Regions from separate parts of the Neobacillus sp. BP17 genome, predicted to be linked through region 4. Evidence: riboswitches for the same ligand, from Rfam matches in the RefSeq annotation. Region 4 holds a riboswitch; each other region holds the start of a gene.
What was found. A riboswitch is a leader RNA that binds a small molecule or an ion and turns the genes downstream of it on or off. The one in region 4 is predicted to bind cobalamin.
Positions count from the first base shown of each region.

Region 1: linked by a shared signal. The riboswitch ahead of AC4QJR_RS15070 (ribonucleoside-diphosphate reductase subunit alpha) and the one ahead of AC4QJR_RS11130 (ABC transporter substrate-binding protein) in region 4 are both predicted to bind cobalamin.
Region 2: linked by a shared signal. The riboswitch ahead of AC4QJR_RS12460 ((2Fe-2S) ferredoxin domain-containing protein) and the one ahead of AC4QJR_RS11130 (ABC transporter substrate-binding protein) in region 4 are both predicted to bind cobalamin.
Region 3: linked by a shared signal. The riboswitch ahead of metE (5-methyltetrahydropteroyltriglutamate--homocysteine S-methyltransferase) and the one ahead of AC4QJR_RS11130 (ABC transporter substrate-binding protein) in region 4 are both predicted to bind cobalamin.

Region 1 is NZ_CM184198.1:3,104,948-3,108,095, forward strand. It holds gene AC4QJR_RS15070 (ribonucleoside-diphosphate reductase subunit alpha) at 1-1,839, opposite strand, end outside; cobalamin riboswitch at 1,974-2,173, opposite strand; gene AC4QJR_RS15075 (hypothetical protein) at 2,340-3,148, shown strand, end outside.
Region 2 is NZ_CM184198.1:2,568,508-2,571,655, reverse strand. It holds gene cobJ (precorrin-3B C(17)-methyltransferase) at 1-1,333, opposite strand, end outside; gene AC4QJR_RS12460 ((2Fe-2S) ferredoxin domain-containing protein) at 1,387-1,770, opposite strand; cobalamin riboswitch at 1,899-2,083, opposite strand; cobalamin riboswitch at 2,265-2,455, opposite strand; partial or broken gene AC4QJR_RS12455 (transcriptional regulator) at 2,596-2,754, opposite strand; gene AC4QJR_RS12450 (hydroxysqualene dehydroxylase) at 2,921-3,148, opposite strand, start outside.
Region 3 is NZ_CM184198.1:422,571-425,718, reverse strand. It holds gene metE (5-methyltetrahydropteroyltriglutamate--homocysteine S-methyltransferase) at 1-2,002, opposite strand, end outside; cobalamin riboswitch at 2,181-2,362, opposite strand; gene AC4QJR_RS02105 (pyridoxamine 5'-phosphate oxidase family protein) at 2,459-3,100, opposite strand.
Region 4 is NZ_CM184198.1:2,319,734-2,322,881, forward strand. It holds partial or broken gene ribB (3,4-dihydroxy-2-butanone-4-phosphate synthase) at 1-151, shown strand, start outside; gene ribH (6,7-dimethyl-8-ribityllumazine synthase) at 208-678, shown strand; cobalamin riboswitch at 739-930, shown strand; gene AC4QJR_RS11130 (ABC transporter substrate-binding protein) at 1,124-2,089, shown strand; gene AC4QJR_RS11135 (FecCD family ABC transporter permease) at 2,055-3,116, shown strand; gene AC4QJR_RS11140 (adenosylcobinamide amidohydrolase) at 3,120-3,148, shown strand, end outside.

The DNA of each region.
Region 1 (3,148 bases), 790 kb from region 4:
ACCTTTCCGTTCAAAATACTCTCCGGTATGCCATTCAGAACCACTAAACTGGCTATAAGCCCCCTTCTCCTTTGCCAGCTCCATTGACGAACTGATAGTATGGAACGCAATTTCCTCATACAAACGATCTGCATAATTAACCGCCTCACCAGATTCCCAGTACATCCCTTTTAATGCTAATAAGTGGTGCCAGCCAAATGTACCAAGCCCAACGGCTCTGTACTTTTTATTCGTAACCTGAGCCTGTCCAACCGTTATGGTATTTAAATCAATCACGTTATCGAGCATTCTTACCTGAATACGAATGAGACGTTCTAAGACATTCGCCGGTACTGCTTTTGCTAGATTAATAGAAGATAAATTGCAAACAACGAAATCTCCTGGTTTCCGAACAATCACGATATGCCCTTCATCATTCTGATATTCGTTCACAATCGTCGTTGCGGACATATTTTGAGCAATTTCTGTACAAAGATTACTGCAAAAAATGGAAGTTCGACCTTTACCCAATACATGCTTATTTGGATTTTGTCTGTTTACTTCATCACGATAAAACATGTACGGGGTGCCTGTCTCTAATTGAGCAACCATGATCCGTGTCATGATATCCATGGCACGGTAAGTTTTGCGAGGTAGAAGCGGGTTAGCTGCGGCCTCTTCATATTTTTCGGTAAAATATTTAACATCTGTTTCATCATAAAAGTCCTCTAGTCCAAGCGGATTCCCCTGTTCATCCTTCCAGCCCATCATTTGTTTTACTTGATGAGGACAAAATGTATGCCACTGTCCTATACTTCTACCGTGCTCATCTTTCACTTCCAACTTTTTCATAAAGAGGTCTGGTATGGAAACACCTGTGAAAATATCATGGGCTTTACGGCGTTCATCCCCATTATTTGTTTTCAAGTCAAGAAACCCGTTCATGATATCTTTATGGAACAAATCAAGGTACACAGCAATGGCCCCTTGACGCTGACCTAACTGATCAACACTGACAGCTGTATCATTTACCAATTTTATCCACGGAACCACACCAGATGAGTTTCCTTTAAATCTCTTAATATCGGAACCTAGGGCGCGAACTTTACCATAATAGATTCCAATTCCTCCGCCATCTTTACTTAACCGGGCAATATCCCAATTATTTAAATAAATGCCATCAAGTGAGTCATCTACTGTATCAATAAAGCAGGAAGAAAGCTGCCCAAAGCTTTTCCCCGCATTTGCAAGAGTCGGTGTGGCAACCGTCATATATAAATGACTTAATGCCCAATATGCCTCCTTCACAAGATGCAGGCGTTCAGTCATTTTTTCATCCTTCATGAGGGTCATTGCAATAATCATGAACCGTTCCTGGGGAAGTTCATAAACATTTCGATTATAATCTTGAGCAAGATAACGATCCGCTAGTAAAAATAACCCTATGTAATTAAATAATAAATCATGTTCTGGATTTATCTCTTTCGCCAGCTGGTCGATTTCATCCTTACTATATAAGTTTAAAAGATCATTAGAATAGATCCCTATATCTGTTAATTCTTTTATTAAGTTATAAAAATCTCCATATTTTAGAGAACGTTCATATCCGCGACTTTTTGCAGCCTTTCCATATAGTTCATTCAGATATAAACGGGCAGCGACAAATGTCCAATCCGGCTGGTCCATTGCGATTTGATTCACTGCATATACTAGAGCTTGTTGATTTGCTTCTAGTTCTGTTACATCAAGTTGACTTAGTTTGTTTCTAAGTTCCATTGTATTAATCTGATATTTCTCTGAAACTTGTTCTATAGATTCTAAAACGTAATTATGTTCAGATTGCAGTTCCTCAATTTTCATTTCATTTCCCCCTATAATAAAAAAATCCGCTCAACGGGAATTGAGCGGATGAAACGATAACATTACAAAAGGAAATAATTAACTATCCATGCCTCCTGTCGCCACCGTTCATCTTCTCAATCCCCGAAGAAGTTGAAACATCTTAAGAAAGACAGGTCTCCTGACTCATGCTTCTATCTACTTTGAACCCTTCCCATATAAGTACCTAATAGATTAGACAATCTTATACAGTGGTTTGTTCATTTCGTCAGCATTTACAGTTGCGGGGGCAGCTCTGGATTTACACCAGATTCCCTATTAAGCCACAATGGGCATCTTCTCTTAAGGCTAACACAATATATAGTTGTTTTTTTAAAAATAAAAACAATATGTAGTGAATCAATGTTATTAATAATAGTATAGTCTTTATGATATTTCAAGTCTATTATTTTTTTAAAATGAAACTAATTTGATTGAATATCCGTATATGAAGAAAGACCAAATTGAAAAGAGGCATTTTTATGGGGAACATTATTCTATTTACATTGATTATTGGGATAGCTGCTGCGCTTGTTCTAATACCAATTTTTAAACCTGAAAAGGAAAGTAAAAAAGAGGGAAAAACACTCAAAATCGGCGTGTTCATTGCACTTGTTTTGATACTCATGATAGCAGTGTTTGTATTCTATTATTTTACTAATTATGATAGAAATTTCACCTCGGTATGGCCGTTAGCTATTCTCCTAACCGCTGTTGGGGCCGTTCTTGCCAAAGGCACAGAAAGAGTACTTAAAGGAATTCTCTTCCTTGCAAGTCTAGGCCTTGGAATTTATTTCTTAATCGCATTTATCTTTAATGCTGATCAAAAGTATGAAGTTGCCAAGATGGATGAAAAGGTTGAAATTCAAACTTTTGATGAGAAAGAAACACCTGCCAGTGTTCCACCGCAGTTTGCACGCAATAAAATGAAAAAAGCGTTTGGACAAGTTCCGAACACAAGCTATTATGAGCTTGGGAACCTGCAAATTCAAAAGCTGAACGATGACTATGTATATATTGCACCTGTGGAGTTTTCCGGATTTTTTAAATGGTGGAAAGGAAACAGTACACCTGGTTACTTTACCTTAAGTGCAACGGATTCTAGTGCGAATCCTAAATTCATCAAATCAGAAATGATATTTACCCCTTCCTCTTATTTTAATAAAAATATTGAGCGGCATATTCGTATGAAATATCCGAAGAAAATTTTCTTTGGCGGTGTTCAATTAGAAATTGACGAGAATGGAAAACCCTTTTACATCCGTACTTATGGGAAGTTTATTTCCGCCCG
Region 2 (3,148 bases), 250 kb from region 4:
AACAGGCCATGCCGCAGCCATTCACACCCAGTTTCAATTCTTTGGGGAGTTCCATGCCGCCAAGCCTTTCCTGCAGCTCATCGGCATAAGGGATGGAATCCTTCTTTTCTCCATCACAAAAATCACAGGCTTTTACAGTTAATACGTCGCCAACAGGAGCAATCAAAAAGTTGGCCGCCGTAAGTTTTTCAATAATCTCATCAGGCTTAGAGGTTAAAATTTGCAGCTTCATATAATGGTCTTGTGTGTATTCCATGACCCCTTCTTCTCCAACGATTTCGGAAAGAATGACCATCTGACTCGCTGTAAATTTTTTATTGGCGACACCTGGGCTGACCGCTACCTCAAAAATAGATTGAAAGTCTTGCTTCACCATTAAACCTTGGGATGGTCCATCGTCCTCACCAAGGATCCTTTCCAAGGCTTCCTCAGCCAGCTCTCTTGGCGACTCTTTCACTGAGGTAGGGGTGACTAGTTTTTTGTTCACCAATGTTACATCTTCCGCTTGCTCCAGTGCCCATGGTTCAGCTTCCTTCTGCAGACGCTGATGTGGTTTCAACGGCTGTATTGCCTGATTTAATGTATACTTCCGTTGATAACCGCGCGGTGTGATAATCAAGCCATCGTAAAAAAATGTGGAAGAGTTACCAATTAAAACGGTGGTTAACATGCCAATTTCATGTTCTAGCATCTCTTGTAAATTGGTTAAGACGATTTTTTGACTATCACGGAAAGCACTCTTTACCAATCCTACAGGGGTGTCTGGGGAGCGATATTTTAGTAAGATTTTTTGTGCTTCCATGATCTGCCGTGTTCTTCTCCCGCTTTTTGGATTGTATAAGGCAATCACAAAATCAGCTTGAGCGGCCGCTTCGATTCGTTTCTCGATCAAGCTCCAAGGTGTCAAATGGTCACTTAAGCTGATCGTACAGGCATCATGCATGACCGGCGCGCCTAATAATGCAGCACAGGAGTTGATCGCGGAAATGCCAGGGACCACCTCCACTTCTACCCCTGAGTCTTTTTTCCAGCCTTTTTCAATTAGCACTTCGTAGACCAGTCCTGCCATTCCATATACACCGGCATCCCCGCTCGAAATGACGGCTACCGTGTAACCTAGCTCAGCTTGCTTCACAGCCTCCTGGGCACGGCTCACTTCTTCTGTCATACCTGTGCTGATGATTTGCTTTCCAGTTATTAATACCTTGATTAAATCAACGTAGGTTTTGTAGCCGATGATGATATCACTTTCTTGAATAGCTTCTTTTGCCCGTCCGGTAATATGTTTTTCATCACCAGGGCCAAAACCAATCACCAATAATTTGCCTTTCACACTATTACGCCACCTTCCAAATTTCCAAGCTAGACTCCAGCTACAATCCGCTGTTACATCTTTTCTTTATCCGCTTTTTGTACTCCTTCGACGCATTCCGACCCTTCTGGCTGCATGAATCCTGCTTCGGAATATTGATAGATCGCATGCTCCTGAAGGCAATGACCTTCCGCCAGATGACGCTTTACAATTGTAGTTCCCACTTCTGGGGTTACATTTTTATACCAAGTCCCGGACGGATAGACGATGGCAACGGGAGCGTCCTTACATCTCCCATTGCATCTCGTTCTTGTTGTATGTATGAGTGAATCTAAGTTTAAATTGATGATTTCATTCCGAATCGCTTGTGTTGCTTCCTCCCCACCCTTTCTCATACAGCTGCTGCCGTTGCAAATGAAAACATGGTGTTTCGTCCCTTGTAAATTCCAAGTAGTCATGTCACACTCTCCTTTTCGTTTTTTACGTAAAAAAAGCACCCCTATGGACATAGGGGTGCAGAATTTATACACACAAAAAAATAGCGATGTATGTTCAGCACTTCTACCTATGTTCCCGTAGGTTGATTGAAGCTCTTTAGGTATAGGCAGGTCTCCTGACTTAGGTTCATCATTCCTTTGCGTCTTCCCGAATTCCTTCAGTGACATTTGCAATGAACTCCCCATACAGTGGCGGGTACCGTGACGGATTTAAACCGTACTTCCCTTTTAAGCACATTTTTCTTTCATGTGCACCTATCCCTAATCTATTCAATTTTTTAAAGCTTGTTTCTTCTTAATCTACATCTAAACTATGAGACCTCAAAAAGATTTAGAATCAAACACAAAAAAATCCGTTCAACATTAGTTGAACGGATAAAACGTCAGCACAAAAAGAAAATATTAAATACTCCTTTTTGCCTAAACGTTCCATCTTCTCAACCCCCGAAGTAATCGAAACTAAAAAAGCTAAGACAGGTCTCCTGACTTGTGTTTCTCCCTACTCTAGACCCTTCCCGTATCGACAAAAAAATAATCGATTCAGTGGTTTGTCTATTTCGTCCACACTTACAGTTGCGGGGACAGTTCTGGTATTGCACCAGATTCCCTATTAAGCCCTAAAGGCATCTTAACTAATTGTTAACAAATTCATATGTAATTTTAAGAGATAATAATTATACTAGTCTAACAAATATAATATATCAAGTGCTTTTTTCATTCCCTTATTTTGTAATCCATGTTGGTCACCTCAGAAGAGCGATCTTGTCTGGTTTTTTTTAATAAGAATATTGACTCCTCTGTCATGACGCCAGCATAATGCATCATCTTGTTATTCACCGCTTCATTCACGGCAAAAATGTAGTCATTTATGGCTATGGCTTTTAAAGTGTCAAGCCTTCTATCTTGTTTGACTGCCTGCCAAAAGTCTGACTTTTCCCTGAAGATTGAGAAGATTATGAAACAAATTCTTAAATGACTCTAGAAGAATGTCTCATCATCTTCTGGAAAAAATTAGAATTTTAAAATGGTCTACAATACAAAAAGAAGCACACGTTCACGTTCCATGTACTTCCTTTAGTAATATGGTTGAATGCGTTGCGTTCAGGTTAGGCTACCAAAACCATCTAGACTGTTGGACTTTTCCCCAAGCATATTTACCTGCATTGAGGAGGAAGTAGACAACCCTTGAGCAGAAGGAGGAGCCGCCATTCCAGGGGAGCCCTTTCCTATAGCGAATCCAATCGTGAATGTGCCAGGGAGTTAATAGGTCAAATTTATACATGTCCCAAATCTTGCATTTCCTTTTCTTTGAATCTGCCGCATCAAGTATACTGTTGAC
Region 3 (3,148 bases), 1.9 Mb from region 4:
AAATAACATCTGCATCAAGGGCACGAATAGGCTCAATAAAGTCATTAAACTCGCAATAACACATATGGGTATGAATTTGCGTTTCATTTTTCACACTGGAGGTGGCTAACTTAAAGGCATTAACCGCCCACGCCAAATATTCCGACCATTTTTCTTTACGTAATGGCAATCCTTCACGCAATGCAGGTTCATCTACTTGAATTATCGCAATGCCTGCATCTTCTAACGCTTGAATCTCTTCTCTCAGCGCTAAGGCGAGTTGGCTGGCTACTTGTTCACGTGAAATATCATCACGGACAAAAGACCAATTTAAGATGGTGACAGGACCTGTTAACATCCCTTTCACATACTTAGACGTTAATTGCTGGGCCGCTTCTACCTCCTTCACGGTCATTGGAGCGACCCACTCGACATCACCAAAAATAATTGGTGGTTTTACGCAGCGTGAACCATAGGATACCACCCATGCCTTTTCTGTAAAAGCAAACCCTTCTAGTTTTTCTCCAAAATATCCAACCATATCCGTTCGCTCAAATTCACCATGGACGAAAACATCCAGTCCAATCTCTTCTTGAATTTGAATCCAACGAGCTGTTTCACCCTTCAAGAACGCTGCGTATTCAGCGTCGGTGAGTTCCTTTTTCCGCCAGGTTGTGCGTGTACGTTTTACTTGATCCGACTGAGGGAAACTGCCAATCGTTGTGGTTGGAAAATCTGGTAAATTTAATGCCACCTTCTGTAGAGGCTGGCGTTCATTAAATGTCAATGGACGGGCAAAATGTTCGGGTTTTACTTGTAATTCAAGCCCCTTCACCCGTGCATTTTTCCTCGCCTCATGCTGCACTAATGCTTGGGTTGCTTTCATACTTTGTGACACACTCTTATTTCCTGCCCACGCCTCGTCACACACATAGGCTGTTAACTGTGTCAGCTCTACAATTTTCTCATCAGCAAATGATAGAGCATTTTTTAAAGTGGCATCTAAGCGAGTTTCTGCCTTCGTTGTCACAGGTACATGCTGTAAACTACATGAAGACTGAATCCAAGCTTCTTTTACACCGCTTAATAATAAAATAGCTTTTATATTAAATGCTTTTTCAGCCAAATTCGCCCGCCAAATATCCCGTCCATTTACGATGCCAATTCCTAATACTTTGTCTTGTGGGAAGCCGTGTTTTCGAAGTGAAGCCATATTCTCTTCAGAACCATGGATGAAATCAAGTCCAATCCCCGCAACCGGTAAATGAGATAGCTCTTCATACACTGATAGTCCTTCAAAATAGGTTTGTAACATGATTCGGGCAGCTGGTACTTGTTCTGCTAATTGTTTGTAAATCTCCTGGACTAGTTTTACATCATCTGCTGTAAGTGAAAGGACCAAAGCGGGTTCTTCCACTTGAATCCACTGAGCACCTGCATTTACAAGTTGCTGCAATACTTGTGCATAGAGCGGCAGGAGTTTTAAAATAAACAATGCTTTCGATTTGGCATCGTATCCTTTCGCTAATTTCACAAAAGTAAAAGGACCGATTAAAGTAGGCTTTGTCATTAGACCTAATTCCTGTTTGGCTTCTAAGAAATAATCTAAGATGTAATTCTTCGTTAATCTTAATGACTGGCCTTCATACTCAGGAACGATGTAGTGATAGTTGGTGTTAAACCACTTTGTCATTTCACATGCTACTACATTCTTTCCCCCGCGTGCCATTGCGTAATAGGTTGATAGATTTACTTCATTGCCTGTCCACTGATAACGATTTGGAACCATTCCGAACATTGCCGCATGGTCTAGCATCCGGTCATAAAAGCTAAAATCCCCAACAGTTAGTAAATCCAAGCCTAATGAATGCTGTCGCTTCAAATTATTTAAGCGGATTGTTTTCATCTCTAAGCTAAATTGCTCCTCTGAGATCGCAGACTTCCAATAAGATTCTACACACCGTTTCCATTCCCGGTTATCACCAATGTATGGGTAACCAATTGCTGTACTGACTAAATTCATTTTCCTTCCTCCTTTTTATAGTTACAAAATTCCCAAATACAAAAAAGCCATCTCCGCAAAATGGAAATGGCTCTACAATCAAGTTAAAGTTATGTTTAAAAGACATGCAAAAACATTGATACTCATAACTCGCTTGTCGTACAAATGAAGGTCACCACCTATTTCCACGTAGGTATTTGGTGTGTACTGGAATTTGGCAGGTCTCCTGGCTTATCATCATCGTTCCTCACACCTTCCCGTCGTACAGACAGTGGTATTTGTGATTCACTCCGATTTACAGTTGCGGGACAGCGACGGAATTACACCGTTCTTCCCTTTTAAGCCAAGCCTTAGCTTGGCACCAATTCTTACACGATATGGAATTTTCACTTACTATAACATATTAATAATTTGAAGTACATAATTTTCCGAAAAATAACCAATATGATGCTATTTAAGAAAACTCTATATCTTCCTTTAATAGAGCTCGGTCCTATAATCTTCTTGAAGTACCTTTTCCAAATCCTTTTCTGACATATCGGGAATTTTGGTATGGTCTAAGAGGATTTTGGCTGCATTTGGAAGTGAATCCTTTTCACTCCATGTTTCTGGTTCCCAAAGGCCTGAACGTTTCATCGCTTTTGCACAATGAATAAAGCATTCCTCCACTTCAATGCAGATCCCTACTAAAGGTTTCTTCCCATGATGTGCCATTCGTTCAAGGAGGATGTCATCTTTCACCAGATACGCTTTTCCATTCACTCTTAACGTCTCTCCTAATCCAGGTATTAAAAAAAGAAGACCTGCCCTTGGATTGGATAAAATGTTACGCATTGTATCTATTCTTTTATTCCCTGGTCTTTCTGGAATAACGATATGCTTATCATCAAGTACAAGTGCAAACCCAGGCATGTCTCCACGAGGAGAAACATCACAATATCCGGAAGCATCAGAAGTAGAAATGACTAGAAAAGGTGAACGTGAAATAAAATCCTTACAATGATTGTCTATATAGGAAATCACCTTTTTTCTAACTAGTTCACTAGGTGCCCCCATAATTGAACGTAATTCATCCTCTGTTTCAATTTTATCTTTATGTGTAAGCATAGGTAGCGGCATTACTACACTCCCCTCTATCATTTTAGGTCTTTTACAGACAATACAACA
Region 4 (3,148 bases):
AGGGGTTATTTGTGAAATTATGAATGAGGATGGGACGATGGCCCGCGTTCCTGATCTTTTCAAAATTGCAGAGAGAATGAACCTTAAAATGATTACGATTAAAGATCTAGTTGAATATAGAATGAAAAATGAACGAATGGTTAAGCGGGAAGCATAGATTACCGCTCTAAAGCTAAACTACACAAAACATTTGATGGAGGCATACACATGGGAAATATTTTTGAAGGAAATTTAGTTGGTTCTGGGTTAAAAATTGGAATAGTTGTTGGACGTTTCAATGAATTTATTACTAGTAAATTATTAAGCGGTGCACAGGATGCACTTAAAAGACATGGAGTTAGTGAGTCAGATGTGGACCTTGCGTGGGTTCCGGGGGCATTTGAGATTTCATTAATCGCTCAAAAAATGGCCAATAGTAATAAATACGATGCGGTTATTACACTTGGAACGGTCATTCGCGGTTCAACTCCACATTTTGACTATGTTTGTAATGAAGTAGCAAAGGGTGTTTCTGCGATCAATTTGAAAAGTGGCATTCCTGTTATTTTTGGAGTGTTAACAACGGATTCAATCGAACAAGCCATTGAACGAGCTGGTACAAAGGCAGGAAATAAAGGTTGGGATGCAGCAACGGCTGCGATTGAAATGGCAAATTTATGCAGAAATATTGAGCAATAACTTGTTGTAAAAAATCATATACAAATCTTTTCTCATTTTCTATAATAAAAATAACAAAAAAATATTATTTTAAATTTAGGTGCTAAAATCTTCTCATATGATTTTAAGCTTAAAAGGGAAGTTGGTATAAGCCAACGCGGTCCCGCCACTGTAAATGGGAGCAACCTATATTGTGTCACTGTCGTATACGATGGGAAGGCATAGGAAGCGATGATCATGAGCCAGGAAACCTGCCTAATTCTTGTGCGCCAATAACCTACGAGGATAGGAAGGTGTTGAAGGCTAGACTCTCTTTACTTATGCTAGTAACCTGAATCTATCAAACCAACATCTCCATTTCATTTTGGAGATGTTTTTTGTTGTTATCCACGTATTTTGTTTAGCACAAGAAAAAATTTATTTTTTGTTACATACATGATACTTTACAAAGAAAGCAGGGAGAAAAATGAAGAAGTTGTATTCATTGCTGTTAGTAGTATTATTGACAGTAGGAGTGTTAGCGGGTTGTGCTGAAAAGAAAGACCAGGTAAAGGAAGATTCAAATACTAGTGTAGAGAAGAAAACAGCGGAAGTTACCTATCCACTTACGATTACAGATGCAACCAAAGCGGAAGTTACTATTGAAAAGAAACCAGAAAGCATTGTTTCTCTGATCCCAAGTAATACTGAAATTGTTTTTGCCTTAGGTCTTGATAAGGAAGTAGTGGGAGTAACCGATTTCGACAATTATCCAGAAGCGGCAGCCAAAAAGGAGAAAGTTGGCGGCCAAGAAATAAACTTAGAAAAAATTATTTCCTTAAAGCCAGATTTAGTGTTAGCACATGCCTCTTGGGCTTCTAGTTCTGAAGCTGGGCTTCAGCAGTTAAAAGATGCAGGGATTCCTGTTTTAGTTGTTAATGACGCGCAAAACTTTGATCAAGTCTTTGATTCTATAGATTTGATTGGGAAAGCCACTGGTGAAACAGCAAAAGCTGATGAAATCATCACTGGGATGAAAGATAAATTAGCAGAAATTAAAGCAAAGGCTGGAGAGATAAAAGAAAAGAAAAAGGTATTGGTTGAGGTTTCACCAGCTCCAGAAATTTATACATCTGGAAAGAATACGTTTATGGATCAAATGCTAAGTGTAATAAATGCTGAAAATATTGCTAACGATCAAGAAGGCTGGATCAAAATTGACCAAGAAGCCATGATTAAACGAAATCCTGATGTTATCGTCACTACCTATGGATTCTATGTTAAGAATCCTGTCGATCAAGTATTAACAAGGAAGGGCTGGGAAACGGTCAACGCTGTAAAGAATCAGCATGTAGTTGATGTGGATTCTGATCGTGTGACTCGATCAGGCCCAAGGATTGTTGAAGGAGTAGAAGATCTTGCGAAGGCTGTCTATCCTGAAGTTTTTAAATAATAAGTATTTAGCCTATTGTATAGCTGGAATTTTCCTAATTCTTTCTATATTAATAGGTATTTCGATAGGAACGGTTTCGGTTCCAATCTTAACTATCATAAAGATTATTAGTGCAAAGTTATTCGGGCTCATTTCCTTGGAGAAATTTGACCCAATGTATACGAGTATTGTCTTAAATATTCGGTTGCCTAGAGTGATCTTATCAGGTCTTGTCGGAGCTTCCCTTGCTATTGCAGGGGCAGCCTTTCAAGGGCTGCTTAGAAATCCGTTAGCAGATCCTTATACATTAGGTGTATCCTCTGGAGCGTCTGTGGGGGCGGTGTTGACCCTGTTTTTTCAGCTTTCCATTCCCTTCATAGGATCCTTTACATTACCATTGTTAAGTATCTTATTCTCTTTTTTTACAATCTTCCTAGTTCTCATGTTTGCAAGTAAAATCGAACAATCGATGCGAGTGGAAACCATTATATTAACAGGTATTATTTTCAGTTCCTTTTTAGGAGCCATAATTTCGCTTATGATTGCACTAACTGGGGATGAACTCCGGCAGATTATAGGCTGGCTTTTGGGAAGTGTTTCAATGAGAGGCTGGGATTACATAAAAATTATTTTACCCTTTTTCATCATTGGCTCATGTTTATTGCTTTTTAATGCCAAGGAGCTAAATGCGATGTCATTTGGGGAAGAACGGGCACAACATATTGGTGTTAATGTACATAAAAGAAAGCTCTTAATCTTGACTGCAGGCTCGATATTAACAGGGGCAGCCGTTGCGGTGTCAGGCACCATTGGTTTTGTTGGTCTGGTCATTCCACATTTGTCGAGATTATTATGGGGTCCTGATCATCGTCAGCTTCTTCCTTTGTCTATCATAACGGGGGCAGGTTTTTTAATTTTAGCCGACTTGATTTCAAGAATGATCATTTCTCCAACAGAATTACCCATAGGTGTTATCACTGCTTTAATTGGGGCTCCGGTATTTGCAATAATCCTGCTACAAAGAAAAAGGATGGAAAGAAGTGGTTAATGAATGCTAAGCGTTCAACAGGTTTCTGGCGG